DNA from 3 places in the Kitasatospora sp. NPDC059088 genome. Region 3 is predicted to be linked to each of the others. Evidence: riboswitches for the same ligand, from Rfam matches in the RefSeq annotation. Region 3 holds a riboswitch; each other region holds the start of a gene.
What was found. A riboswitch is a leader RNA that binds a small molecule or an ion and turns the genes downstream of it on or off. The one in region 3 is predicted to bind cobalamin.

Region 1: linked by a shared signal. The riboswitch ahead of ACFWXO_RS37400 (CoA-acylating methylmalonate-semialdehyde dehydrogenase) and the one ahead of ACFWXO_RS15780 (peptidase) in region 3 are both predicted to bind cobalamin.
Region 2: linked by a shared signal. The riboswitch ahead of metE (5-methyltetrahydropteroyltriglutamate--homocysteine S-methyltransferase) and the one ahead of ACFWXO_RS15780 (peptidase) in region 3 are both predicted to bind cobalamin.

The regions. Positions count from the first base shown of each region.
Region 1 covers NZ_JBHYGR010000133.1:329-9,478, forward strand. The annotation lists gene ACFWXO_RS37390 (enoyl-CoA hydratase/isomerase family protein) at 1-912, opposite strand, end outside; gene ACFWXO_RS37395 (acyl-CoA dehydrogenase family protein) at 912-2,057, opposite strand; gene ACFWXO_RS37400 (CoA-acylating methylmalonate-semialdehyde dehydrogenase) at 2,063-3,562, opposite strand; cobalamin riboswitch at 3,759-3,950, opposite strand; gene ACFWXO_RS37405 (hypothetical protein) at 4,192-4,413, opposite strand; gene ACFWXO_RS37410 (short-chain fatty acyl-CoA regulator family protein) at 4,560-5,951, opposite strand; gene aceA (isocitrate lyase) at 6,311-7,606, shown strand; gene aceB (malate synthase A) at 7,757-9,150, shown strand, end outside.
Region 2 covers NZ_JBHYGR010000133.1:13,874-23,858, reverse strand. The annotation lists gene ACFWXO_RS37460 (hydrophobic protein) at 38-208, shown strand; gene ACFWXO_RS37455 (HAMP domain-containing protein) at 702-4,094, shown strand; gene ACFWXO_RS37450 (SpoIIE family protein phosphatase) at 4,151-6,709, shown strand; cobalamin riboswitch at 6,881-7,050, shown strand; gene metE (5-methyltetrahydropteroyltriglutamate--homocysteine S-methyltransferase) at 7,228-9,543, shown strand; gene ACFWXO_RS37440 (hypothetical protein) at 9,640-9,985, opposite strand, start outside.
Region 3 covers NZ_JBHYGR010000029.1:25,589-35,573, forward strand. The annotation lists gene ACFWXO_RS15735 (ATP-binding protein) at 1-217, shown strand, start outside; gene ACFWXO_RS15740 (DUF6458 family protein) at 323-544, shown strand; gene ACFWXO_RS15745 (ATP-binding protein) at 631-1,062, opposite strand; gene ACFWXO_RS15750 (STAS domain-containing protein) at 1,175-1,549, opposite strand; gene ACFWXO_RS15755 (SpoIIE family protein phosphatase) at 1,650-5,504, shown strand; gene ACFWXO_RS15760 (peptidoglycan-binding protein) at 6,235-6,573, shown strand; gene ACFWXO_RS15765 (hypothetical protein) at 6,664-6,861, opposite strand; partial or broken gene ACFWXO_RS15770 (enoyl-CoA hydratase-related protein) at 6,876-7,073, shown strand; gene cobF (precorrin-6A synthase (deacetylating)) at 7,120-7,878, opposite strand; cobalamin riboswitch at 7,990-8,138, shown strand; gene ACFWXO_RS15780 (peptidase) at 8,237-9,343, shown strand; gene ACFWXO_RS15785 (flagellar hook-length control protein FliK) at 9,373-9,870, shown strand.

The sequences.
Region 1 (9,150 bases), on a different contig from region 3:
GCCCTCCGCGAGGTCCGGGGTGGCCAGCGCCGCGCAGGAGATCCGGTACTCCTGGTCGAGCACCGCCTCCAGCGGGCCGAGCGCCCGGGCCCGGCGCAGGGCGGCGAGCGTCGCCTTCACGGCGCTCGGGGAGTTGGCCGCGATCCGGTCGGCGGCCGCCTTCGCCTCCGGTTCGCCGCTGTCGCCGAGCCGGTCGAGGATCTCCTCGACGGAACCGGCCGCGTAGCAGCGGTCGATCCAACCGCGCTGCCCGGCCAGCGGACCGGGCGGCGCGGCGGCGACGTGCCGTTCCAGGGCGTCGTGCACGGGCCGTTCGGCCAGGTCGTCCAGCAGCGCCGGGAGGCGTTCGGCGGGCACGTGGTGGTCGGCGAGCCCGCAGAGCAGGGCGTCCGCGGCGCCGACGGAGCCGGCCGTCAGGGCCAGGTGGGTGCCGAGTTCGCCGGGGGCGAGGGCGAGCAGGTAGGTGCCGCCGACGTCGGGGACGAAGCCGATCCCGGTCTCCGGCAGGGCGATCCGGGTGCGTTCGGTGACGATCCGGACGCTGCCGTGGGCGGAGACGCCGACTCCGCCGCCCATCACGATGCCGTCCATCACGGCCACGTAGGGCTTGGGGTAGCGGGCGATCCGGACGTTGAGGTGGTACTCGTCGCGCCAGAACTCCTCGGCGGCGCCCGGGTCCCCGCCGGTGGCGGCACGGTGGATGGCCACGATGTCGCCGCCCGCGCAGAGCCCGCGCTCCCCGGCGCCGGTGATCACCACGGTGGCCACGGCCGGGTCGTGCTCCCAGTCGTCCAGGGCGCGCGCGATGCGCCGGACCATGCCGTGGGTGAGGGCGTTGAGCGCCTTGGGGCGGTTGAGGACGATCAGCCCGGCGCGGCCCTCGCGGTGGACCAGGACCTCCTCGGCACTCATCAGGCGGCTCCGATCAGGCCGCGGGCGACGATGACGCGCATGATCTCGTTGGTCCCTTCCAGGATCTGGTGCACCCGCAGGTCGCGGACGATCTTCTCGATGCCGTACTCGGCCAGGTAGCCGTAGCCGCCGTGGAGTTGGAGCGCCTGGTTGGCCACCTCGAAGCCGGTGTCGGTGGCGTGCCGCTTGGCCATCGCGCACAGCTGCGGTGCCCGCCGGTCGCCCCGGTCCAGGGCCGCGGCGGCCCGCCAGAGCAGCGCCCGGGCGGCCTCCAGCTCGGTGGCCATGTCGGCGAGCCGGAACTGCAGCGCCTGGGCGTGCAGCAGCCGGGCGCCGAAGGCCTCCCGGTCGGCGAGGTGGGCGGTGGTGCGCTCCAGGGCGCTCTGGGCGCCGCCGAGCGAGCAGGCGGCGATGCCGAGCCGGCCGCCGTTCAGGCCGGCCATGGCGATCCGGAAGCCCTCGCCCTCGCCGCCGAGCAGGCGGTCGGCGGGCAGCCGGACGCCGTCCAGGACGACCTGGCGGGTGGGCTGGGCGTTCCAGCCCATCTTCCGCTCGTCGGGGCCGAAGGAGAGCCCCGGGTCGTCCCGCTCCACCACGAAGGCGGACACCCCGGAGGCGCCCGGGCCGCCGGTGCGCGCCATCACCACGTACACCCGGGCCGCGCCCGCGCCGGAGATGAACTGCTTGACGCCGTCCAGCACCCAGTGGTCGCCGTCGCGCACCGCCCGGGTGGCGAGCGCGGCGGCGTCGGAGCCGGCGCCGGGTTCGGTGAGGCAGTAGCTGCCCAGGTCCTCGGCGGTGCAGAGTGCGGGCAGCCAGCGGTGGCGCTGGTCCTCGCTGCCGTAGCGGTCGACCATCCAGCCGACCATGTTGTGGATGGACAGGTAGGCGGCGACGGACGGGCAGCCGCCCGCCAGTGCTTCGAAGACCACCACGCCATCCAGCCGGGAGAGTTGGGAGCCGCCGACGTCCTCCCGGACGTAGACCCCGGCGAGGCCGAGGTCGGCGGCCTTGCGCAGCACGTCCACCGGGAAGTGCTTGGCCTGGTCCCACTCGACCGCGTGCGGGGCCAGGTACTCGGCGGCGAAGGCTCCGACGGCCTCGGCGATCGCGGCCTGGTCCTCCGTCAGTTCACTGGTGTGCACGGCGTTCACCCCATCGTCGGCATGGTGAAGCTCGCGCCCTCCTTGACCCCGGAGGGCCAGCGCGAGGTGACGGTGCGGGTGCGGGTGTAGAAGCGGATCGAGTCCGGACCGTGCTGGTTGAGGTCGCCGAAGGCGGAGCGCTTCCAGCCGCCGAAGGTGTGGTAGGCGATCGGCACCGGGATCGGCACGTTGACGCCGACCATGCCGGTGTCCACCCGGCGGGCGAAGTCCCGGGCGGTGTCGCCGTCCCGGGTGTAGATGGCCACGCCGTTGCCGAACTCGTGCTCGCTGGGCAGCCGCAGCGCCTCCTCGTAGTCGGCGGCGCGGACCACGGTGAGCACCGGGCCGAAGATCTCCTCGCGGTGGATCCGCATGTCCGGGGTCACCCGGTCGAACAGCGAGGCGCCGAGGAAGTAGCCGCCCTCGTGGCCCTCAAGGCGGAAGTCCCGCCCGTCGACGACGAGTTCGGCGCCCTCCCGGGCCCCGAGGTCGAGGTACCCGCGGACCCGCTCCAGCGCGTCGGCGCCGACCAGCGGGCCGAAGTCGGCAGCCGGGTCGTCCGAGCGGCCGACCTTGAGCGCGGCGATCCGCTCGACCAGCTTGGCCACCAGCGCGTCCGCGGTCTCCTCCCCCACCGGGACGGCCACCGAGATCGCCATGCAGCGCTCCCCCGCCGAGCCGTAGCCGGCGCCGATCAGCGCGTCGGCGGCCTGGTCGAGGTCGGCGTCCGGCATCACGATCATGTGGTTCTTCGCGCCGCCGAAGCACTGCGCCCGCTTCCCGTGGGCGGCGGCCGTCGCGTAGACGTACTGGGCGATCGGGGTGGAGCCGACGAAGCCGACGGCCTGCACCCGCTCGTCCTCCAGCAGGGTGTCCACCGCCTCCTTGCCGCCGTTGACCACGTTGAGCACGCCCGGCGGCAGCCCGGCCTCCAGGAACAGCTCGGCGAGCCGAAGCGGCACCGACGGGTCCCGCTCGGAGGGCTTGAGAACGAAGGAGTTGCCGCAGGCCAGCGCGGGTGCGGCCTTCCACAGCGGGATCATCGCCGGGAAGTTGAACGGCGTGATGCCGGCGACCACGCCGAGCGGCTGGCGCATCGAGTAGACGTCGATGCCGGTGCCGGCGTTGTCGGTGAACTCGCCCTTCAACAGGTGCGGGATCCCGGCGGCGAACTCCACCACCTCCAGGCCGCGTTGGAGGTCGCCGTGGGCGTCGGCCACGGTCTTGCCGTGCTCGGCGGAGAGCAGCCGGGCCAGCTCCTCCTTCTCCTGCTCGACCAGTTGCAGGAAGCGCAGCAGCACCCGCGCCCGCCGCTGCGGGTTCCAGGCCGCCCACCCGGGCTGGGCCTGGGCGGCGTCGGCGATCACCGCCTCGACCTCGGCCCGGTCGGCCAGCGGCACCCGGGCCTGCACCCGGCCGGTGTTGGGGTCGAAGACGTCGCCGTAGCGGCCGGACGTCCCGGCGACGCGCTTGCCGCCGATGAAGTGGGTCAGTTCGCGGACCATCGGTTCCTTCTCTCGTCACGGGTGGGGAGAGGAGGAATGGAGAGAGCACGCCGCGGCATCGGACGTACGGTCGTACGCCGTCGCGGCAGGCGTAAAGTGACGAACCGTCAGGAGCGATGGGCCCCGACGGTCGGCAGCACGGCAGCGGAGCGGGAACAGCGGCCCGGAGTCATGCGTGTCGTCTCCATCCTCGTGGAAAACACGGATCATCCGCGGCCGGTATCCTGACTCCCGGATCCACGCCCGCCCCCTGGCCTTCCCGGCTGGCTGCCAGTGGCCGTCATCTGCGAGGACGAACTCCCCGGTCACAGTGGCGGGACCGTGCCGGACTCACACCGGCTTCCCTGACACCGCGGACCTGCCGTCGACCATATAGTTGGACGTCCTAGCAAGTCCAGACCCACCGCCGCGCGGCGCGGGCCCGAGCGGTCACAGGGGCACGACGGGTCACAGGGCCAGGACGGGCCGGTGGCGGTCGAGCCAGAGCGCGAGGTCGACCACGCGTTCCTGTAGAGCGAGGTGTCCGTGTCCCCGACACCGATCGGCGAGTCCCGGGCCGCGACCACGGCCCTTCGCCGGACCGGCGGCGGGTCATCGGACCGCCGCCCCCGGGCGCCGTTCGATCGCGTTCAGCCGGCCGAAGCCGCGGAGAGGTCCAGCAGTCCCTCCTTGGCCTGGCGCACCAGGTCGCGGAACTGGTCCTCGCTCATCCGGATCTGCTGACCGAAGTCGTCGGTGATCCTCACCCGCCGGTCCACCGGGGCCTCCCGGTCCAGGAACACCTGGGGGCAACCGCAGTTGCAGTTGCCGCAGAACGTCGCGAAGGGCTGTGGCGTCTCGTCGCCGGCCATCCGTCCCACCTCACTTCCGCCCGTGGTGCACGGGGCTTCCGGGCTGGCGATGCCCGCCGCCCAATGTCACCAAACCCGATGGCAGGAAGGGTGGTTGTACTCGTCCGACGGCCCTCCGGGGGCTGCCTCGCCCCGTGCGGCACCGCTCAGGAGGACGCCGGGTACGGGACGAAGGTGCTGGTGTGCTCGTCGACGGCCAGCGGGCGGCCGATCGCCGGGGCCGAGCGCTGGGCGCAGGCCGGGCGTTCGCAGACCTTGCAGCCCAGGCCGATCGGGGTGGCGGCGGCCTCGTCGGTCAGGTGGAGGCCTGCGGAGTAGACGAGGCGGGACGCGTGGCGGAGTTCGCAGCCGAGGCCGATGGCGAAGGTCTTGCCGGGTCGGCCCCAGCCGCCGGGCGAGCGGGTGACGGCGCGGGCCGTCCACAGGTAGCGGCGCCCGTCCGGCATGGCGGCGACCTGGACGTGGACCCGGCCCGGGGCGGCGAAGGCGTCGTAGACGTTCCACAGCGGGCAGGTGCCACCGGTGCGGGAGAAGTGGAAGGGCGTGGCGGACTGCCGCTTGGAGACGTTCCCGGCCCGGTCGACCCGGACGAAGGAGAACGGCACCCCGCGCAGGCCGGGGCGCTGGAGGGTGCTGAGGCGGTGGCAGACCGTCTCGTAGCCGACGCCGAAGTGGTCGGCGAGGTGCTCGATGTCGTAGCGGGCGGACTCGGCCTCGGCGTGGAAGGCGGCGTAGGGCAGGACGAGGGCAGCGGCGAAGTAGTTGGCCAGGCCGATCCGGGTGAGCGAGTGCGCGGCCGAGCCTTCGGGGCTGTCCTGGGCGGCGAGTTCGGAGAGCAGCGCGTCGTGTTCCAGGTAGCCGAGCTGGGTGGCCAGCCGGAAGGCCTGCTGGCCGGGGCGCAGCCGGTCCGACAGCCGCAGGGTCCGGGTCCGCGGCTCGTACCGGTGCAGCTGCTCCCCGCCGGAGGCGAGCCGTACGCCGTGTACGTCGGCCAGCCGTTCGGCCAGCACCGCCCGCACCCCGCCGCGCCGCAGCCGGATCTCGCCCGCCAACTCCTCGGCGGCGGTGTCGAGTTCATGGACGTAGTTCTGCCGGCGGTAGAAGAACTCGCGGACCTCCTCGTGCGGGGTCCGGGTGTCGGCGGCCGGGCCCCGGTCCCCCGCGAGGACGGCGAGCTGCTCGGCCAGGGTGCGACGGCCGCGCCCGAGGTCGGTCAACAGCCGTGCCACGGCGGGCAGTCGGGTGGCGACCTCGTCGAGGTCACCGGGGGTGATCCGGCCGGCCGCGAGCTCCTCGCCGAGGCCGTCGCGCAGTTCGGCGGCGAGCCGGGCGCTGTCCGGCGGGGCGAAGTACCCGGCCTCCACGCCGAACGCCTCGGTGAGCCGCAGCAGGACGGGGACGGTCAGCGGGCGGGCGTCGTGCTCCAGCTGGTTGAGGTAGCTGGGCGAGAGGTCGATCATCCGCGCCGTGGCGGCCTGGCTCAGTCCGCGTTCCTCCCGGAGCCGGCGCAGCCTGGCCCCGGCGAAGGCCTTCCCCATCGCCCCGCACCTCCGTGTCCGGCCGTCGGGTCGGGCCGGTGCGGCGCAGCCTAGCCGCAACGCCTCCGGGCAAGCCTTCGCAAGCTTCGCGGATTCGCCGGGCGGGCTTCGCGGAACTTGGCACGGCTCCACCGGTGACGGCGGCCGCGTCGGCTGCCAGAGTCGGTGCTGCGGCCGGGAGGCGCCCAGAACGGTGGCGAACGGGCAGGTCAACTGCCCTGACCTGTCGTCCGGGTGACCACGTCCCGCGGTGTTCCACCGCTGCCCGGCGCCACCCGGCCGCCCTCTCGCCACGTCGTGAGAGGTCGCTCACATCCTTCGCAACGTCCTTCGCAGAGCATCCCCGGGAGTCGATCACCATGACCCAGTCGGTTCGGCAGCAGCAGGAGCAGCAGGCGGCGGAGCTGGCCGCCCGGTGGGCGTCCGACCCCCGCTGGGCCGGCATCGAGCGCACGTACGGCGCGGCGGACGTCGTCCGGCTGTCCGGTACGGTGCGCGAGGAGCACACCCTGGCCCGGCGCGGCGCCGAGCGCCTGTGGAAGCAGCTCCACGAGCAGGACTACGTGCACGCCCTGGGCGCGCTGACCGGTGGTCAGGCCGTCCAGATGGTCAAGGCCGGGCTCCAGGCGATCTACCTGTCCGGCTGGCAGGTCGCGGCCGACGCCAACCAGGCCGGCCAGACCTACCCCGACCAGAGCCTCTACCCCGCCAACTCCGTCCCCCAGGTGGTGCGTCGGATCAACAACGCGCTGCTGCGCGCCGACGGGATCGACGCCGCCGAGGGCACCGACGGCGGCCCGGACTGGCTGGTGCCGATCGTCGCCGACGCCGAGGCGGGCTTCGGCGGCCCGCTGAACGCCTTCGAGCTCACCAAGGCCATGATCGCGGCCGGCGCCGCGGGCATCCACTACGAGGACCAGCTGGCCTCCGAGAAGAAGTGCGGCCACCTCGGCGGCAAGGTGCTCGTCCCCACCGCCCAGCACGTCCGCACCCTCAACGCGGCCCGCTTGGCCGCCGACATCGCCGACGTGCCGACCCTGGTCGTCGCCCGCACCGACGCGCTGGCCGCCAACCTGCTCACCACCGACGTGGACGAGCGCGACGCCCGCTTCTGCACCGGCGAGCGCACCGCCGAGGGCTTCTACCGGGTCGAGCCCGGCATGGCGCCGGTGATCTCCCGCGGCCTGGCCTTCGCCCCGTACGCGGACCTCATCTGGGTGGAGACCGGCACCCCGGACCTCGCCCAGGCCCGGGAGTTCGCCGAGGCGCTCAAGGCCGAGTACCCGGACAAGATGCTGGCCTACAACTGCTCGCCCTCCTTCAACTGGAAGGCCGCCCTGGACGACGACCGGATCGCCAAGTTCCAGCGGGAGTTGGGCGCGATGGGCTACCGCTTCCAGTTCATCACGCTGGCCGGCTTCCACGCCCTCAACCACTCGATGTTCCAGCTGGCCCGCGGCTACGCCGAGCACGGCATGACGGCCTACGTCGACCTCCAGGAGGCCGAGTTCGCGGCAGTGCCGGACGGCTACACGGCCGTGAAGCACCAGCGCGAGGTCGGCACCGGCTACTTCGACCAGGTCTCCACCGCGCTCAACCCCGACGCCGAGACCCTGGCGCTGAGCGGCTCCACCGAGGCCGAGCAGTTCCACTGATCCTCCGGTCCCCGCCCGCCCGGTGGGTTCGGTCGTCCACCCACCGGAGCGTGCCACCCCGGCGGCCCGTACGGCGGAGCGAGGGAGCTCCGTGCCGCCCACCCGCCCGACCCGCCCGACCCGCCCCCGCCTGCTTCCCTGGAGAACCGGATGAGCCAGTCCCGTCGCGTCGAGGTCCTCGGAGAGCCCGAGGACCGCTTCGAGGAGGTCCTCACCCCCGAGGCCCTCGCCTTCCTCGCCCGGCTGCACGACGGGTTCGCCGCCCGCCGCACCGAGCTGCTCGCCGAACGCGCGCGCCGCGCCGCCGAGTTGGCGTCCGGCGACACCCTGGACTTCCGCCCCGAGACCGCCGCCGTCCGCGCGGACGCCAGCTGGCGGGTGGCCGGCGCCGGCCCCGGCCTCACCGACCGCCGGGTGGAGATCACCGGCCCGCCCGAGCGCCGGATGGCCGTCAACGCCCTCAACTCCGGCGCGAAGGTGTGGCTCGCGGACTTCGAGGACGCCACCTCCCCCACCTGGCACAACCTGGTGACCGGCCAGCTGAACCTGGCCGACGCGATCGAGCGCCGGATCGAGGAGACCACCCCGGACGGCAAGCACTACTCCGTCGGGACCGACCCGGCCACCATCGTGGTCCGCCCGCGCGGCTGGCACCTGGACGAGGCCCACTTGCTGATCGACGGCCGCCCGGCCGTCGGCGCCCTGGTCGACTTCGGCCTCTACCTCTTCCACTGCGGCCGGCGCCAGATCGAACGCGGCAGCGGCCCGTACTTCTACCTGCCCAAGCTGGAGAACCACCTCGAAGCCCGGCTGTGGAACGACGTCTTCACCGCCGCCCAGGCCGAGTTGGGCATCCCGTACGGGACGGTCCGCGCCACCGTGCTGATCGAGACCATCACCGCCGCCTTCGAGATGGACGAGATCCTCTACGAACTGCGCGACCACGCCGCCGGGTTGAACGCGGGCCGCTGGGACTACCTGTTCAGCCTGATCAAGAACTTCGCCCAGCACGGCCCGCGTTACGTCCTGCCGGACCGCGCCACCCTCACCATGACCCAGCCCTTCCTGCGCGCCTACACCGACCTCCTCGTGCGCACCTGCCACCGGCGCGGCGCCCACGCCATCGGCGGGATGGCCGCCGCGATCCCCCAGCGCGACCCGGCCGCCAACGCCGTCGCCCTGACCAAGGTGCGGGCCGACAAGGAGCGGGAGGCCGGGGACGGCTTCGACGGCTCCTGGGTCGCCCACCCCGGCCTGGTGGACACCTGCCGCACCGCCTTCGACGCCGTCCTCGGCGCGTTCCCGCACCAGCTCGACCGCACCCGCGCGGACGTCGAGGTCACCGCCGACGACCTGCTGGGCGTGCACCGGCTGTCCGCCGGCCTGCCCACCGACCAGGGGCTGCGCGCCAACGTCGCCGTCGCCCTGCGCTACCTCACCGCCTGGCTCGGCGGCGCCGGCGCCGTCGCCGTGTTCGGCCTGATGGAGGACGTCGCCACCGCCGAGATCGCCCGCTGCCAGATCTGGCAGTGGCAGCACCACTG
Region 2 (9,985 bases), on a different contig from region 3:
AAGGCCGGGCACACAACCCCGACCGAGGAGGCCGGACATGCTCCCGCTGCTGTTGGTGCTTCTGCTCGCACTGATCCTGTTCGGTGCCGGCTTCGCTCTCAAGGTGCTCTGGTGGGCAGCCGTCATCGTGCTGGTCGTCTGGTTGCTCGGCTTCGTCGCCCGAGGGACCTCGTCGACCGGCGCGCGGGGCCGTTGGTACCGCTGGTAGCCGCTCACGGAGCGGCCGGCGGCGGTCGGCCGCTCCGCGCCGAGGGGCCGTCCGGTCGGGCGGCCCCGTTGTCCTTGCGCCCAGGCGGGCGGGCCCGCAGCGGCTCCCGTGCGACGGTATGACGGGACCTCCGGTACCCCCGCCCGACGGGGTGGTGCGCCCCGGTCGCGTGGAGGTCCGGTGGAGGGCCGGGCCGGCGTCTCCGGCGGCTTCTCCCGGCCTGGTGGCGGGGGGGGCCGGGGCGCCCGCCGCGGGGGGGGGCGCCCGCGGGGGGGGGGGGGGTGTCCGGGGGTAGCGGGCGGTGGGTTTCAGAGCCTGGGGGCACCCTCCGACTCGGGGGGCGCGTCCGGGCAAGGGCGGGTCCGCCCGGCGGTGTTCACGACCGGATGCCGGGCCGAGGCCCCGCGTTCTACGGAGGCGACGTTCGATGGCTGTCCCGACCACGACCGACGGCCCACGGCAGCGCCCAGCGGGCGAGCCGGAGACGGCATTGGTGAACGAGCCCGAACTGCGCCAGCTGCTCGCCGGGTTGACGGCCGTCCGGGACGGTGACTTCAGCACGAAGCTGCCCGACGACGAGCACGGGTTGCTGGGCGAGATCGCCTCGGTGTTCAACGGGATGGTCGACCAGCTGTCGCACTTCACCTCGGAGGTGACCCGGGTCGCCCGGGAGGTCGGCACCGAGGGCCGGCTCGGCGGGCAGGCCAAGGTGCCGGGCGTGTCGGGCACCTGGGCGGACCTCACCGACTCGGTCAACGCGATGGCCGGCAATCTCACCTTCCAGGTGCGCGGGATCGCCCAGGTGACCACGGCGGTGGCCCGCGGCGACCTCACGCAGAAGATCGAGGTCGACGCCCGGGGCGAGATCCTGGAGTTGAAGAACACCGTCAACACGATGGTCGACCAGCTCTCCTCCTTCGCCGGGGAGGTGACCCGGGTGGCCCGGGAGGTCGGCACCGAGGGCCGGCTCGGCGGGCAGGCCAAGGTCGAGGGCGTCTCGGGGACGTGGCGGGACCTCACCGACTCGGTGAACTCCATGGCGGGCAACCTCACCGGCCAGGTCCGTGCGATCGCCCAGGTGGCCACCGCGGTGGCCGAGGGCGACCTCTCGCAGAAGATCACCGTCACCGCGCGCGGGGAGATCCTGGAGTTGAAGGAGACCATCAACACGATGGTCGACCAGCTCTCCTCCTTCGCCGACGAGGTGACCCGGGTGGCCCGGGAGGTCGGCACCGAGGGCCGGCTCGGCGGGCAGGCCAAGGTCGGGGGCGTCTCCGGCACCTGGAAGCGGCTCACCGAGAACGTCAACGAGCTGGCGGGCAACCTGACCCGGCAGGTCCGGGCGATCGCCGAGGTCACCAGCGCCGTCGCGGCCGGCGACCTGACCCGCTCGATCACCGTGGATGCCTCCGGCGAGGTCGCCGACCTCAAGGACAACGTCAACTTCATGGTCGAGTCGCTGCGCGAGACGACCCGCGCCAACGAGGAACAGGACTGGTTGAAGACCAACCTGGCCCGGTTCTCCGCGCTGATGCAGGGCCGACGCGACCTGGGCGTCGTCGCCGAGTCCGTGATGGACGAACTCGCCCCGCTGGTCGGCGCCCAGTGCGGCGCGTTCTACCTCGCCGAGGACGGCGGCGGGGGGACGGTGCTCCAACTGGTCGGCTCCTACGCGTTCCCCGACGGCGAGCGGCCCACCCGCTTCCGGCTGGGCGAGTCCTTCGTCGGCCAGGCGGCGCGCAGCCGGCGGACCATCGCGGTGGGCGCCCTGCCGCCCGGCTACCTGGCCGCCTCCTCCGGCCTCGGCCGCACCGAGTCGCTGTCGCTCATCGTGCTGCCGATCGTGGTCGAGGGGCAGGTCCTCGGCGTCATCGAGCTGGCCTCCGTACTGCCGTTCACCCAGGTCCACCGGGACTTCCTGGACCAGCTGATGGAGACCATCGGCGTCAACGTGAACACCATCATCGCCAACGCCCGGACGGACGAGCTGCTCGGCGAGTCCCAGCGGCTCACCGCCGAACTCCAGGCCCGGTCGGCCGAGTTGCAGGCCCGGCAGGAGGAGCTCCAGTTCTCCAACGCCGAACTGGAGGACAAGGCGGAGCTGCTGGCCGCCCAGAACCGGGACATCGAGACCAAGAACCTGGAGATCGAGCAGGCCCGCCAGGAGCTGGAGGAGCGTGCCCACCAGCTGACCCTCGCCTCGAAGTACAAGTCCGAGTTCCTCGCCAACATGAGCCACGAACTGCGGACCCCGCTCAACAGCCTGCTGATCCTCGCCCAGTTGCTGGCGCAGAACCCCACCCGCAACCTGAGCGCCAAGCAGGTCGAGTACGCCGGCATCATCCACTCGGCCGGCTCCGACCTGCTCCAGCTGATCAACGACATCCTCGACCTGTCCAAGGTCGAGGCCGGGAAGATGGACCTCAGCGTCGACGCGGTACCGCTGCAGACCCTGTTGGACTACGTCGAGGCCACCTTCCGCCCGATGACCGGGCAGAAGAACCTCGCCTTCGCGGTCCGCACCGCCAACGGGGTCCCCGGCGAACTGCGCACCGACGACTACCGCTTGCGGCAGGTGCTGCGCAACCTGCTGTCCAACGCCGTCAAGTTCACCGAGCACGGCCGGGTCGAGCTGCGGATCGAGCCCGCCACCGCGGCCGAACTCCCCGACGGCGTACGGCGCGGCGTGCCGGTGCTCGCCTTCCGGGTCACCGACTCGGGGATCGGCATCGCGCCCCAGCACCTGGAGACCGTGTTCGGGGCCTTCCAGCAGGCCGACGGCACCACCAGCCGCAAGTACGGCGGAACCGGCCTCGGACTGTCCATCAGCCGGGAGATCGCCTACCTGCTCGGCGGCGCGATCACCGTCGAGAGCAGCCTGGGCCGGGGCAGCGTCTTCACCCTCTACCTGCCCGTGGTCCACGCGGAGGTCGCCGTCCCCGAGGCCCCGACGGCGGCCGTGGAGCCGAACGACGGCGTCTGCGCACGGCCCGCCGCGGACCAGGCCCACGAACCGGCCGACCGCTCGTCCGCGGGCCGGCCGCGTCGGCTCCTGGTGGTCGAGGGGCGGCCCAGCGGGCTGCTGACCCTGGTGGCGGAGAACGCCGTCGCCGACCTCGCCCGCTACTCCGCCGGGCACCGGGAGGTCGAGATCATCACCGCCGTCGGTGCCCAGGAAGCCGCCACCGCGCTGGCCACCGCCCCCTGCCACTGCGTCGTCCTGGAACTGGACCTACCGGACGGCACGGCAGCGACCCTGCTGTCCGAGATGGAGGGCGACCCGGCGCTGCACACCGTGCCGGTGCTGGCGCACAACAACCGGAGCGTCGCCGTCCAGCACCCGGACGCGGTCACCCGCCCAGGCGGGCGACCGCTGGAACTGCTCGCCAGCCTCGACGAACTGCGCGAGCGGATCGCCCTCCACATGAGCGCCGACCACCCCGGCGGCGCGCTCCCGTCGGTCCGCGACGGGGACCGGGTCCAGGCCTGGAGCCCCGCCACCGGGCCGGCCCTCGCCGGGCGTACGGCGCTGGTGGTCGACGACGACGACCGCAACCTGTACGCGATCACCAGCATCCTGGAACTGCACGGGATGCGGGTCCTCCAGGCCGAGAACGGGCGCGCCGCCCTGGAGTCGCTGACCGCCCACCCCGGCATCGACGTCATCCTGATGGACGTGATGATGCCCGAGATGGACGGGTACACGGCCACCGCGGCGATCCGCGCGATGCCCGAGCACGAGGGGCTGCCGATCATCGCCGTGACCGCCAAGGCGATGCTCGGCGACCGGGAGAAGAGCCTGGCCGCAGGGGCGAGCGACTACATCACCAAGCCGGTGGACGCGGACGAGGTGATCAACCGGATCACCCACCACCTCACCCGGTAGCCGCCGTCCGGAGTCGCCGTCCGGAGCCGCCGTCCACGACCCAGGAGCCCACCACCGTGCAGCACCCACCGGAGCAGCCCGCAGCCGATCGCGCTCGGGCGGCGGACCCGGCCACCGTCCTGCCCAGGGTCGGCGCCCAGCGCACCCCGGCCGGTCCGCAGCCGGTCGGCGACGCAGCCCCGCCCGGCGAGGCGTCCCCGTCGTACGGTCCGGAACCGACGGCCCGCCCGGCAGCCCCGGGCGGCCCGGACCCGGACCCGGACCCGGACCCGGACCCGACGGCGACCGCCATGGGCCGGCTCGCCAGCACGGTGGAGTGGCTGCGCCGGGAACTCGACCAGGCCCAGGCCGACTCGGCGGGCCGCGCCGTGGTCGAGCTGGCCGTCGGCGTCCTGGTGGAACGGCTGCGCTGCGGCCCCACCGAGGCCGCCCGCCAGCTGGAGGGCCTCGCCGAGCAGGCCGGGGTGACCACCCTGGCGCTGGCCGCCGACCTGGTCAACCCGGGGGCGGGCGACCGGATCTCCGCACTCGCCCGCGACTTCGTCGCCGGTACGGCCGTCCGTACCACGGACCCGGTCGCCCGCCGGCTGCGCAGCATCGAGGCCGACACTGTCGCGGGCGGCGACGCCGAGAGCGCGGCCCGCTCCATGCTGGAGCACGCCCTGCGGCCGCTCGGCGTGGCCGCGGTGGCCGTCTGGGCCGCCCATCCCGACCTCTCGCTCTCCCTCGCGGGCAGCGCCGGGTTCCAGCCGGAGGAGGCCCGCCGCTGGCGCCACGTACCCCCGGGCGTGCCCACGCCGGCCCGCCGGGCGCTGGACGAACGAGGCACCGTCGCCTACCCCGTGCTCGCCGACGCCTCGCTGCCCTCGATCGGCCAGCACGACGTCCGCGGCGGTCGGCTGGCCGTGCCGGCCGGGGTCGGCGGCCGGCTGATCGGCGTGCTGGAGCTCTGCTGGAACGAGGAACTCCCCGAGCGCTCCCAGCCCCTGCAACGGCAGTTCGAGGCGCTCGCCGAGGTGGCCGCCGCCACCCTGGAGTCCTGGGACGGACGGGAGTTCTCCGCCACCGATCCCGCGGACGCCCAGTTCGACGAACTGCGGCAGCTGGCCGACGGACTGTTCGACCCCTGCCTGGTCCTGCGGCTCGCCCCGGACCACGACGGACTCCCGCCCCGGTTCGTGATCCGGCACGTCAACCCGTCCTTCGCGGACTTCGCCGGCCGGCCGACGGTGGCCATCGTGGGTCGCCGACTGCTGGAGGCCTACCCGCTGGCGGCCGCACCGGGCGGTCTGGCCGAGATGGTCGAGCACGTCTTCGCCACCGGCGAGCCCTTCCGTACCCAGGACATGCGGCTGGCCGCCCTGGTCGACGGGGTGCCGCTGACCGCCCGGGCCCAGGTGGGCATCAGCCGGCACGGCACCCACCTGGTGGTCGTCTGGCGGCTCGACGACGGTACCCCGCGGGTCGCCCGACTGCTCCAGCACGCCCAACGCCTCGGCCGCATCGGCGGCTTCGAGGAGAACCTGGCGACCCGTCGGATCGACTGGAACGAAACCCTGTTCGAGCTGCACGGGCTCGCGCCGACCGACCGGCCGATCGCCCTCGACCAGCTCGCCGAGCACGCCCACCCGGACGACCGGCAGACCATCGGCCGCTTCCTGCGGACGCTGCTGCACCACCGGCGGCCCGCCTCCACCGCCTTCCGCCTCCAGCGCGCCGACGGGGTCACCCGGCACATCCGGGTGGTGGCGGAACCGGTGCACGACCCGGACAGCGGACTGCGTGTGGTCCGCGGCGCCTACCAGGACATCTCCGCCCAGCACTGGACCGAGGTCGCCCTGGCCGCCACCCGCGACCAGCTCGCCCAGAGCGAGCAGCAGGCCGCCGAGCGCAGCCGCCTCGCCCTCCAGCTCCAGCACGCCATCATGCCGCCCGCCCGGGGGCCGCTGGACCTTCACGACCTGCACGTGGCGGTGCGCTACCGCCCCGCCGAGAAGGACCACCTGGTCGGCGGCGACTGGTACGACGCCCTCGTGCTGCCCACCGGCGACGTCCTGATCTGCGTCGGCGACGTCGCCGGGCACGGCATCGAGGCAGCCACCGGCATGGTCGCGTTGCGCAACGCCCTGCGCGGCCTGGCCGCCACCGGTGCCGGACCGGGCCAACTGCTCAACTGGCTGAACAGCGTGACCCACCACCTCACGGACAACGTGACCGCCACCGCCGTCTGCGGGCTCTACGAACCCGCCACCCGGCGGCTGCGCTGGGCCCGCGCTGGCCACCCGCCACCGGTCCTGCTGCGCGAGGGCCGGGCGCGGACCCTCCCGCAGCTCGGCGGGATCCTGCTCGGCGCCGTCGACCAGGCGGACTACCAGGAGGAGGAGATCGTGCTCCGGCCCGGGGACACCCTGGTGATGTACACCGACGGGCTGATCGAGCGCCGCGACGAGTCCCTCCAGGCGTCGCTGAGCAACCTGACGACCCTCGCCGAGCGGGCGCACCGGCTGGCCGCCGAGGGTGGGGACGGCCTCGAGGGGCACCTGGACCACCTGTTGCAGTACAGCGGTGCCGACACCGACGACGACACCTGCCTGGTCGGGGTGGCGGTCGGCTGACCCGGGCCGTCGCAGCGGCCGGAGGCTGACCCCGGTCGCAGGCCGAGGTCGTCGGAGGCTGACGCCGTCTCATCATGTGGACGGTTGTGCGGTTCTCCGGCCGGAAAGCGGCGGGCTGCCCGTAGGGTGGCGGGTGCAGCTGGTTCGCCCCGTCCGCCAGGCGGGGTGTCGTAAGAGGGAACCCGGTGACGCCTTTCAACTGGCCAGTCCGGGACTGCCCCGCAGCGGTGAGTGGGAACGACCGCCGTCATACGCACTGGGCCCGGTTCGGGTCTGGGAAGCGACGGCCAGTAGGTGCCGGTCCTTGAGGAGGACGGGCGGGCCCGCGAGTCCGAAGACCTGCCACTGCCCGGGTGCGACCGTTCGCGCCCGGCCATCCGGTGACCTCGAGGGCGGGTCGGCGACCACACCTGGCGGAGCCGTACCCGTGTGCGGGGGCCCGTCCGGTCCGTCGTCCCTTCGCGTCCTCGTCCCCGTCGCCGGGCACTTGAGGAACCAGACTCGCGAAGGAGAGTCCCTTGACCACGAAGTCCGCAGCCGCGGCGACCCTCGCCACCGCCCACGGCTACCCCCGCCAGGGGCGGGGCCGGGAGTTGAAGAAGGCGATCGAGGGGTACTGGAAGGGCGCCGTCACCGCCGAGGTGCTGCTGGCCACCGCCGCCGACCTGCGCCGGGGGAACTGGCAGCAGCTCGCCGACTCCGGTATCGAGGAGGTCCCGACCGGCGACTTCTCGCTCTACGACCACGTCCTGGACACCACCGTGGCGGTCGGCGCGATCCCGCCGCGGCACCGGGCGGCGGTCGACGCCGACCCGCTGGACGGCTACTTCGCCATGGCGCGCGGCAACCAGGACGTCGCTCCGCTGGAGATGACCAAGTGGTTCGACACCAACTACCACTACCTCGTCCCGGAGTTGGGGCCGGACACCGCCTTCGCCGCGAACCCGGCCAAGGCCGTCGCCGAGCTCAGGGAGGCCCTCGCGCTCGGCCACGGCGCCCGTCCGGTGCTGGTCGGGCCGGTCAGCTACCTGCTGCTCGCCAAGCCGGCGCCGGGGGTGGCCCCCGACTTCCAGCCGATCACCCTGCTGGACCGGCTGCTGCCCGTCTACGCGGAACTGCTCGCGGCGCTCCGGGCCGCCGGTGCGGAGTGGGTGCAGCTGGACGAGCCCGCGCTGGTCCAGGACCGGACCCCGGCCGAGCTGAACTCCGCCGCCCGGGCCTACCGCGAGCTGGGCGCGCCGACCGAGCGCCCCAAGCTGCTGGTGGCGAGCTACTTCGACCGCCTCGGCGACGCCCTGGCGGTGCTGGCCAAGGCCCCGGTGGAGGGCCTGGCGCTGGACTTCACCGGACCGGCCGCCGCCAACCTGGCGGACCTCGCCGCCGTCGGCGGGCTGCCCGGCAAGCGCCTGGTCGCCGGGGTGATCGACGGCCGCAACATCTGGATCAACGACCTGGGCGCCTCGCTGGCCACCCTGGCCACCCTGCTCGGGCTCGCCGACCGGGTCGACGTCGCGCCCTCCTGCTCGCTGCTGCACGTGCCGATCGACGCCACCCTCGAACGCGACATCGACCCGCAGATCGCCCGCTGGCTCGCCTTCGCCAAGCAGAAGGCCACCGAGACCGCGCTGCTGGCCCGCGCCCTGCGCGAGGGCACCGGCGCGATCACCGCCGAACTCGCCGCCAACCGCGCCGACCTGGCCTCCCGCGCCAGCTCGCCGATCACCCGCGACCCGGCCGTGCGCGCCCGCACCGCGGCCGTCACCCCGGGCGACGCCCGGCGCGCCCAGCCCTACCCCGTACGGGCCGCGGCCCAGCGGGCCCGGCTCGCACTGCCGCTGCTGCCGACCACCACCATCGGCTCCTTCCCGCAGACCACCGAACTGCGCGTCGCCCGGGCCGACCTGACCGCCGGGCGGATCGACGCCGCCGCGTACCGGGAGCGGATGGAGGCGGAGGTCCGCGAGGTGGTCGCCTACCAGGAGAAGGCCGGCCTGGACGTCCTGGTGCACGGCGAGCCCGAGCGCAACGACATGGTCCAGTACTTCGCCGAGCAGCTCACCGGCTACCTGGCCACCCGGCACGGCTGGGTGCAGTCCTACGGCACCCGCTACGTCCGGCCGCCGGTCCTGGCCGGGGACATCTCCCGCCCGCAGCCGATGACCGTCGACTGGTTCCGCTACGCCCAGGACCTGACCGACCGCCCGGTCAAGGGCATGCTGACCGGCCCGGTCACCATGCTCGCCTGGTCCTTCGTCCGCGACGACCAGCCGCTCGCCGAGACCGCCCGGCAGGTGGCCCTCGCCCTGCGCGACGAGGTCGCCGACCTGGAGGCCGCGGGCGCCGCCGTCGTCCAGGTCGACGAACCGGCCCTGCGCGAGACCCTGCCGCTGCGCGCCGCCGGCCGCCCGGCCTACCTGGACTGGGCCACCGAGGCCTTCCGGCTGGCCACCTCGGGCGTGCGCGCCGACACCCAGGTGCACACCCACATGTGCTACGCCGAGTTCGGCGCGATCATGACCGCGATCGACGAACTCGACGCCGACGTGATCTCCCTGGAGGCGACCCGTTCGCACATGGAGGTCGCCGGGGAACTGGCCTCCGCCGGGTACCCGCGCGAGGTCGGCCCGGGTGTCTGGGACATCCACTCCCCGCGGGTGCCGAGCACCGAGGAGGCCGTCGAGCTGCTGCGGGCCGGACTGGCGGCGATCCCCGCCGAGCGGCTCTGGGTCAACCCCGACTGCGGCCTCAAGACCCGCGGCTGGCCCGAGACCCGCGCCTCGCTGGAAAGCCTGGTCGCCGCCGCCCGCCGCCTGCGGGCCGAACTCGCGGGCTGATCGGGCGGGTTGATCAGATGGGCTGATCAGGCGGGCCGATCGGACGGGTTCGGGGGCGGGCGCGGCACGGCTGCCGGGCCCGCCCCCGTGGGGTGGTCAGCCCGCGCGCTGGGTGCGGGCCAAGGTGCTCGCCTCGGTGCGGCGGTCCGGGGAGGCCACGTCCACCGGGGTGCCGGCGCCCGAGCCGGGGCGTTCGGCCCAGCCGCGCAGGCGGTCGGCGAGCCGGTTCACCCGGCGGTCCTGCGGGCCGAGGGCGAGGTAGAACAGCGACTCGTCCACCTCGTCGTCGTCCCCGCCCCAGCGCACCACGCCCTGGCAGTCGGCGAGGATGTCGCGCAGCACCAGTTCCTGGTGGGCGAAGAGGCCGCCCTTGGCCGAGGCGCCGGGGCGGATGCGGACGGCGGTGCCGGAGGCGAGGTTCGACTCCGGCAGTGCCGTCCGC
Region 3 (9,985 bases):
CGCGGGCGGTGCGCTGGAGCTCGCGCTGCACGCGCGTCCGGGCACGCTGCGGATCGAGGTCAGCGACGGCTCCCCCGTCCTGCCCGCTCTCCGCCTCCCGCACCTGCCCGGTACGCCCGGCGGCCACGGGCTGGTCATCGTCGAGCGCGCCTCCTGCCGGTGGGGCGCCGAGACCCACGAGCTGGGCAAGACCGTGTGGGCCGAGGTCCGGCTGTAGCGACCCCGCCGGAAAGCCCGCAGACGATTCCGCCGATGCCGACATTCAATCCCGGATCCAGGGCACCCGAGGAGCAGAGAGCCGACTGACGAGGAGTGGGACAGCATGGGTATCGGTGGCTGCATCGGATTGTTCGCCCTCGGCGCCATCATGGTCTTCGCGACGGACTGGCACCTGAACGGAATCAACGTGCACACGGTGGGCTGGATCCTGATGGCCGCCGGACTCCTGGGCATGATCACCTATGCGAACATCTACCGCCGGCGGCGCCTGGTCCGCCGGATCGGAGTGGACGAGCCGGTCGAGGAACGCCGCTACTACGAGTAGGCGTCGGGCCGGGGGAATCGCCCGCGGTCAGCGCGGCCTGTGCCGTCCGCGGGCACGACCGGGCGCCGTCGCCGGTCGGCTGCGGCTCAGTAGGCGAACGTGGCGCGAATGCGCTTGCCCCCGTTCGGCAGGGGCTCGATGCGGCAGGTGTGCGCGAGGATCTGCACGAGCGCCCAGCCGCGGCCTCCCGGTGCTTCGGGGGCCCGCTGGTCGAGCGGCTCACCCGTGGGGTGGCGTTCGTCGGCGTCCTCGACATCGACGACGAGCCGGCGGCGCTCGTGGTCGATGCGGGCGTGGAAGCCGGTCAGCCCGCCGGCGTGCCGGTGGGCGTTGACGACCAGTTCGGTGGCGGCGAGCTTGACGTCGGCGAGCAGGCGGTCGGTGTCGCCGTCCAGGGTTCGGACGAGCTCGGTGAGCAGGGCGCGGGCGTCGGCTGCGGTGACCACCCGCCGGGGTCGGTGACGGGTGCCGTCCGCGCCCGGTCCGTCGGGTGAGACCGTTCCGTCGGCGTGGGACATGATGCGGCCTCGTATCAGGGTCTTGTGCGCGGAGCGAGCAGAGGAAGGACGCTGTGGGGCGCTGTGCGATGCGTGTGCCCGGAGAGTGGTGGTTGATGCCCGGACGGAGTGGTCACGTCGGGCCGGTGCCCGTGGTGGGCGGTCGGCGGAAGGCCGCGGCCATCCGCGCGGCCTCGCGCGGATCGGGTGCGAGGGTGAAGTGGCGGTCCGTCGCGGTGACCTCGAGCAGGCGGCTGACGGCGCTGGTCAGCGGCCCCACCAGGAGGAGCAGGCCGCCTTCGGACCGCATCCGCCGGTCGGCGAGGACCAGGAGGCGCAGCGCGAAGGAGTCGGCGAAGGTGACCTCGGCGAGTTCCACGGCGAGCACCGGCGGCCGCGCGGCGACCGCGGCGTCCAGCTGCTCGGAGAGCTCGGCCCCGCGGTCGTAGTCGAGTTCGCCGCTCAGCGCGAGCACGGCCATGCCCGGGGTGTTCCTGTGGTCCGTCACCCGGCCGATGCTATAGACCTCGGGGTGGCGGCCGGGAGGCGGGTCACCTGCCCGTAAGGTCGTCCACCGGTGCGTCGGCCGGCCCGGCCGACGCGGCACGATGACCCGGTCCAGTGCGGTCGGGTGTGCCCACGTCGACGGGGGAGGAACTCCGGTGCCAGGTGCAGTGCTGCCCCCGGCGGGAGGTGTGTTCGGCGCCGACCCGCTCGTCGGCGCCGACCTGGCCCGGGTCGACTGGGCGGCGACGCCGCTGGGAGAGCCGGAGCACTGGCCGCAGAGCCTGCGAACCGCCGTGCAGATCCTGCTCTCCTCCCGGTTCGCGATGTGGATGGCCTGGGGCCCGGAGCTGACGTTCTTCTGCAACGACGCCTACCGGCGCGACACCCTGGGGCAGCGGTACCCGTGGGCGCTCGGCCGGCCCTTCCCCACGGTGTGGCCGGAGGTCTGGGAGGATGTCCGCCTCCGGGTCGACAGCGTCCTGCACGACGGCGTGTCGACCTGGGACGAGGACCTGCTGCTGTTCCTCGAACGCTCCGGGTACCCGGAGGAGAGCTACCACACGTTCTCCTACAGCCCGTTGCGCGACGAGTCGGGCGCCGTGGCCGGCGTGCTGTGCGTGGTCAACGAGGAGACCCAGCGGGTGGTCGCCGAGCGGCGGATGGCCACCCTGCGCGACCTCGGCTCGGACCCCGGCGCGGTACGCACCGAGGGCGAGTTCCTGGCGTTCGCCGCGGAGCAACTCGCCCGCAACCCCTACTCGATGCCCTTCACGCTGACCTACCTGTTCGAGGAGGGCGGATCGGCGCGCCTGGCGGCCTCGTCCGGCATCGACGCCGCCCACCCCGCGGCCCCGGCGCGCCTTCCCGCCGACACGGAGGTGCCGTGGCCCGTGGCGGCGGCCCGCCAGGGACACAGCCGGGTGGTGGACCTGGACGCGGCACCGGTCTTCGACGGACTGCCGCACGGGATGTGGAGCGAGCCGCCGGCCCGGGCACTGGTGGTCCCGCTGACGCGCGCGGGGGAGAGCCCGGACGGTTTCCTCGTGTCCGGGCTGAACCGGTTCCGGCCGCTGGACGGTGACTACCGCGCCTTCCTCGGCCTCGTCGCGGGCCACCTGGCCGCCGGGATCGCCAGCGCCCGCGACCACGAGGCGCAGCGGCGGCGTGCCGAGGAACTCGCCGAACTGGACCGGGCGAAGACCGCGTTCTTCTCCAACGTCAGCCACGAGTTCCGCACCCCGCTTACCCTGATGACGGGTCCGGTCGGGGACCTCCGCCGACGGCTGGCCGACGCCGGAGAGGACGTCCGGGCCGATCTGGAGGCCGTCCACCGCAACGGCCTGCGGCTGGGCCGGCTCGTCAACGCCCTGCTCGACTTCTCCCGCATCGAGGCGGGACGGTTGCGGGCGGCTCCGGTGCCCGTCGACCTCTCGGCGGTCACCGCCGACCTGGCGTCCGTTTTCCGCTCCGCGATGGAGGCGGCGGGCCTGGCGTTCGAGGTCGACTGCCCGCCCCTGCCGGCCCCGGTCGCGCTCGACACGGGACTCTGGGAGCAGGTGGTGTTCAACCTGCTCAGCAACGCCCTCAAGTTCACACCCGAAGGCGCGGTGCGGGTGCGGGTACGCGCGGTGGACGGGCGCGCGGAACTGACGGTGCAGGACACCGGCACCGGCATCCCCGCCGCCCAGCTCCCGCACCTGTTCGAACGGTTCCACCGGGTGGACAATCCCCGGGCACGCTCGCAGGAGGGCAGCGGCATCGGCCTGGCCCTGGCCAGGGAACTGGTCGAACTGCACGGGGGCACTCTCACCGCCGTGTCGGTCGAGGACGAGGGCAGCAGCTTCATCGCGGCCCTGCCGCTCCGCCCCGGGGCGCGGCCGACGGAGCCCGCCAGCTCCGGTCCGCCGTCCCCGGGGGCGCAGTCGTACCTTCAGGAGGCCCTGGGCTGGCTCCAGGACGCCGAGGAGCCCGACGGCCGGTACGCCGACCCTTCCCGGGACGGCTCCCCCGCGACCGCCGCGGCCGCCACCCGCGTGCTGGTCGCCGACGACAACGCGGACATGCGCCGCTACCTCGCGCGCATCCTGCGCGGCGCCGGCCACTTGGTCACCGTGGTTGCCGACGGTCGGCGCGCACTCGCCGCGGCCCGGGCCCACCTCCCCGACCTGGTGGTCAGCGACGTGATGATGCCCGGTCTGGACGGACTCCACCTGGCCCAGGCCCTGCGGACCGACTCCCGCACCGCAGGGGTGCCCATCCTCCTCCTCTCCGCCAGGGCCGGACAGGAGGCCGCCGTCGAAGGACTGGCGGCGGGCGCGGACGACTACCTGGTCAAGCCCTTCGCCGCCGCCGAACTCCTCGCCCACGTACGCTCGATCGTCGACCTGTCCCGGGTCCGCAGCCGACACGCCCGCTGGCGCACCGCGCTGGTCGACTCCCTCCATGACGCCTTCTTCGTCTGCGACGGGGACGGCGCCGTCGTCGAGACCAACCCGGCCTTCGCCGCACTGCTCGGCCACGGCCCCGAACACCTCCCCAGCGCCCCGCCCCACCCGTGGTGGCCGGACGCCGACACCGAGCCCGACGCGCACCGGCGGACGGCGCGCGCCTTCGCCCGCCTCGTCTCCGGGGACGGCGGCCGTGCCACCCTGTCCGTGCGGCACGCCGACGGGAAGCGGCTGTGGGTGCAAGCGGCCTGCAACCGCGTCCAGGACCCCGACACGGGGACCACCGTCACCGTGGGAACCTTCCGCGACGTCACCGCCGAGTACCACGCGATCCGGCGCGAGGGTGCGGTCGCGGCCTTGGGCGAGATCGTCGCCGACGCGGTCGGCGTCGCCGGGGCCCTCGACGGAGCCGTGGCCGAACTGCGGGCCCTGTGGGACGCGGAACGGGTGCTCGCCGTACTGCTGCCCCGCGAAGCCGCACCGGTGCCGGTCGCCTGGGCCCCGGCCGCCCAGGAGGCGGCGGCCGTTCCCCGGCACCGCGATCTCGCGGCCGTGGCGGGAGCCCCGATGCTCGCGCCGATGGCAGTGCCGGGCGGGGCCGTGGTCCTGCTGGAGCACCCGGCCGGCCCGCTCGCCCTGCTGGTCGAGCTGGGCGGACGCCGGCCCTTCACCCGCGAGGACGAACTGCTCCTCACCCTGCTCGCCGGTCGTCTGGCCCAAGGGCTCGCCCGAGCCCACCGGATCGATCAGCAGCGCGAGACGGCCATCGCCCTGCAACGCGCCATCCTCGGCCCCGCCGATCTCCCGCAGGACTTCGCGGTCCGCTACGAACCGGCCACCCGCCCCCTGGAGGTGGGCGGCGACTGGTACGACACCGTCCCCCTGCGCGACGGCCGGATCGGCATCGTCGTCGGCGACTGCGTCGGCCGCGGGATCGAAGCCGCCACCGTCATGGGCCAGTTGCGCAGCGCGTGCCGTGCCCTGCTGCTCCAGGACCGCAGCCCGGCCCGCACCCTCGCCGCCCTCGACGAGTTCGCCGCCGGCGTCCCCGGGGCCCTGTGCACCACCGTCTTCTGCGCGGTCCTCGACCCGGTCACCGGTGTCCTTCGGTACTCGATCGCCGCTCACCCGCCCGGCATCGTCGCGCTGCCGGACGGCGGGACCGTCCTGCTCGACGACGGCCGGTCGCTGCCCCTCGCCGTGGCCCCCGACACGGTCAGGCCGGAGGCCGTCGCGGTGCTCCCGGCCGGCTCCGTCCTGCTGCTGGCCACCGACGGCTTGGCGGAACGCCGCGGGGTCCCGCTGCCCGAGAGCGTCGAGCACGCCGCCCGGGCCCTCGCCGAGAACGTCGGACTCCCGCTCGACCGGCTCGCCGACCGGCTGATGCAGACGCTGGCCCCACCCGGCGGTTACGAGGACGATGTCGCGCTGCTGCTGTACCACCACGGCGTCGCCCCGGCCGAAGGGCCACCGGACGGTGGCGATCCGATCGGGCAGCAGCCCTGGTGACGTGCCGTGGCATCCACGACGCCGCGCCGCGGGACGACGGCGCGCGACGACCGCTCGGGGCTGCACCCGGCCCCGTCGCCCCGACCTCCGGCTCCCGTACGGCCCCCGGTACCGGGTGTGCAGCAGCCCTCGGCGTTCCGGGCGGGCGTCGTGCCGGGAGCGAGGAGGCGGAACGGCCGTCCGACGACGGCCCGGTGGTGCATGAAGTGGTGGCACGGGGGTAGCCGGAGGTGTGTGGACAGGCCGGCGGCGCGCAGGTTACCCCCCGGACTCGGCGCGCCGCTCCTGTCCTCCGGCCGGTCTCGCTGCGGTGAGACCGGCCCCACTCCTCTCCCGGGTGGTCTTCGTCCGACGCTGCCGCCTCGGGCCGTGCGCCTCCCTGGTGTGTGCTTCGCGCACGTTCTCTCCTCGGTCCATTCCGAAGGTTCTGGGGCTGGGTCGGGCAGGTCGTCGCCCCCGGTGGGGACGGGCGGCCCTGACCCTGGCCCCACAAGTGGTGCGCGACCCTCACCCACCGGATTCCGGTCACCGCCGGCGGCGGCCGCACCACCGGCGACGTCCAGCTCGCCCACTGGATGGGCAGCCTGACTGGTTTCTTTCTTGATCATTTCAGGTAGGATCCCTGGCGCTGATGACTGGTCTTCGTCATCACCAGAGCCACCGGGGGATGGCCCCAGAAATGGATGTAGTCGCTATGAGAGCACGCGCACTGGCACGTGTCGCTGCGGGCGTGACGTTGTCACTGTCCGTGGTCGTCGGCCTCAGCGGAACGGCCGAGGCCTCCACCACCGCCCCTTACGTGCAGAAGGGGTCGCACGGACCCGCGGTTTCGTGTGTTCAGGCCTTCCTGAACGGTGTCGGCCTCGGCCACAGGATCGCCGTGGACGGCGACTTCGGGCCGGATACGGAGGGCATGGTCGAGGACTTCCAGCGCGCGTACGGCAACGGCCTCAGCAGGGACGGCATCGTCGGGCCCAAGACCGGTACCGCCCTGTGGAATTCGTACTGGCAGATCAATCCGCAGGGCGGCTTGCAGTACTGCTACGACTACATCCCGACGAACTCGTAGCCTCGCTGATGATGCCGGACGGCCCCGGCGCTCCTGCGCAGCGGAGATCCCGTTCCAGCACCGCACCCGCCAGAGCCCGACGTACCGCGCTCACGCCCCCGACGTCGACAACCCGGCGTCCGGCGCTGATGATCGGCCCTTCGGACCGTGAACCACTCCTTGTCCTCGGCGGAGCTGTACGCCAGGACGATGATGCCCGCGATCGATGCCGGCCAGCGAGATGATCGAGCCGCGGGAGAGCAGCTGGATCACCCCGGTGGCGATCGTGAGCCACTCGATCACCAGCACCGTCTTCCGGGTCCGCCGAGACCGTCGCGGCGATGTCCACCCCGGCGGCGGTCATGCTCAAGGAGAGCGTCAACCGCTCCTTCGAGACGACGCTCGCCGAGGGCGTCCGCTTCGAACGCCGGCTGTTCCACTCGGTGTTCGCCACGGCGGACCAGAAGGAGGGCATGGCCGCCTTCGCCGAGAAGCGGGCGCCGAAGTTCGAGCACCGCTGACGGTCCGCGCGTGCGCAGCCCCCTCGCCCGGGGCGGCGCACGCCGGTCAGCCCTCCGACCGCCGCAGCAGGTAGGTGTCCATGATCCAGCCCTTGCGCTCGCGTGCCGACTCGCGCAGCTCGCGGATCCGTGGGGCGGCTTCGGTCAACGGCCCGGCGACCAGGATCTCGTCGGGAGTGCCGAGGTAAGCGCCGTAGTGGATCTCCAGTCCCTGGGGGTCGAGGCCGGTGAAGGCGGCCCGGCCGTCGAGCATCACCACCACGTCGTCCACCCCCTCGGGGAACCCCTCGGCCAGGCGGCGGCCGGTGGTGATCTGCACCGGGCGGCCGACCCGGGTCAGGGTGGTGCGGTGGGCGGCGGCGAGCGCGGAGACACTGCTGATGCCTGGGACCACCTCGTAGTCGAACGCGACCGCGCCGCGGGCCCGTACGTCCTCCACCACCGCGATGACGCTGTCGTAGAGGCCCGGATCCCCCCAGACCAGGAAGGCACCCGTCTCGCCCTCGCCGAGGTGCTCGGCGGCCAGCCGCTCGACCAGGTCGGCGCGCCGGAGGCGCCAGTCGTCCACGGCGGCGGTGTACGCGGGCGTGGTGCGGTCCCGCTCCGCGTCCGGTGCCTCGACCACCCGGTGCCCGGGCCGGCCGTGCTCGGTCAGCATCCGGCGCCGCAGGTGGATCAGGTCCTGTCGTTCCTCGCTCTTGTCGAGGATGAAGAACACGTCCGTGCGACCGATCGCCCGGACCGCTTGCAGGGTGAGGTGGTCGGGGTCGCCCGCGCCGATGCCGATGACGAAGATGTGCCGCATGGGAGCCATTCTGCCGTCCCTGAGGACCTGGCCAGGACGGCGGGGAGAGGAGCGCGCGTCGCGACGGCGGGTGCCGGGCAGCGTGGTGTCGCGCTCGAACCCTTGACCGGATCTTTTCCGTGTCGCCATGATGGGCCGTCAAGTTGTGACTCCGCCCTCGGGGGAAGTCCGGTTCGAGTCCGGCGCTGACCCGCAACGGTAGGCCTCCGACTCCGCGTCGGTGGCGAGCCCGAGTACCCGTCGGCGGAGGTGTGTCGTCCACTCCTCCCGTCGTGGTCTGCGGGCCGGAGCTCAGAGGGCTGCCCGGTGCGTCGCCGAGGCCCTCCGGGCCCCTGTGTGCGGGCCCGGAAAGGTCTCCATGCCCGCGCTCCGCCGCACCCTCGGTCTGCTCGCGATACCCGCTCTCGCCCTTGCCGCCGCGCTTCCGGCGGCCACCGCCGCGAGTGCCGCGCCCGCCGCCCCGACCTCGTCCGCGACGTTCCGCCCCGACGCCGCCGCGGGCGGCTGGCTGGCCCGCCAGCTCGTCGGCGGCGACCACTTCGAGTCCGTCTTCAACGGGACCGCCTACCCCGACCAGGGCCTGACCATCGACGCGGTGCTGGCCTTCGCCGCCTCGCGCAGCTCCGACGACGCCGCCGCGAAGGCCACCGCCTGGCTGGCGAAGCCCGAGATCATCAGCGGCTACCTCGGCGACGGCACCACCGAGGCCTATGCGGGCGCGACCGCCAAGCTGCTGCTCGCCGTCGAGGTCCGCGGCGGGGACCCGACGGCCTTCGGCGGCGTCGACCTGCCGGCCCGGCTGCGCTCGCTGCAGACCGCCGGAGGCCGCTTCTCCGACCGCTCCCAGTGGGGCGACTACAGCAACGCCTTCGGCCAGTCCCTCGCCCTGATCGCCCTGCACCGCACGCCCGGTGACGCCCCGGCGGCGGCCGTCGACTTCCTGGCGAACAGCCAGTGCGCGGACGGCGGCTTCCCGGTCTCCTTCGGCCAGGCCGCCTGCACCAGCGACCCCGACGCCACCGCGCTCGCCGTCCAGGCCCTCGCCGCCACCGGTCGCGCCGCCAAGGCGAACACGGGACTCGGCTGGCTCACCGCCCACCAGAACGGCGACGGCGGGTTCGCGGCCGCCGGGGCGACCGCCTCCAACGCCAACACCACCGGCCTGGCCACCCAGGCGCTGTTCTCCGGCGGGCGCCTGGCCGCCGGGTTCAAGGGCTGGAGCCGGCTGGTCAAGTTCCAGCAGGACTGCTCCGCCGACCAGGCGGTCCGCGGCGCCGTCGCCTACGACGCGAGCGGTTTCAACGCGGGCAACGGCGCCCGGGCCACGGCACAGGCCGTCCTCGGCCTCGCGGGCACCCCGCTGGCCACGCTGTCCGCCGCCGGTGCACGCCCCGGCGCCCCGACCCTCGCCTGCCCGGCCACGGACACGGCCAGGGACACGGCCACGCCCACGGCCGTGCGCTGAACGAGCCTGACTCCAGGAGGATTTCACCGATGACCGACACCTTCACCGCGGTCCGCCCGGCCCGCCGTGCCCGCCCGGCCCGCCGTACGCTCGGGTCGATCGCCGCTGCGGCGGCCCTCACGGCCGGCCTGCTCGGCGTCTCCGCCGTCCAGGCCCCGCAGGCGCGGGCGGACGCCTGCACCGGCACCACCGGGGTCACCGTCGTGGTCGACTTCACCGCCGTCGGCGGCGGCGTCCAGACCGGCTGTGCGCCCGGCGACCCGGCCAGCGGCCTGGCCGCGCTGACCGGGGCCGGTTTCTCGTACTCCTTCCACCCGCGCTTCCCGGGCTTCGTCTGCACGATCAACGCCCTGCCGACGACCTGCACCAACCCGACCGGCAGCGCCTACTGGTCGTACTGGCACGCCCAGCACGGCGGCCCCTGGTCGTACAGCAACCTGGGCGCGGGCAGCTACAACCCGGCACCCGGCGACGTCGAGGGCTGGTCCTTCGGCGCCGGTGCCCAGCCGGGCATCACCGCGCCCTGAACCGCGTCCTGAACCGCGTCCTGAACCGCGGACGCCGACCGGTGCCCGGCTCCTCTCCCGGGAGGGGCCGGGGCACCGGTGACCCCCCCACCGCTGCGCGTCAGCCCCGGTGCCG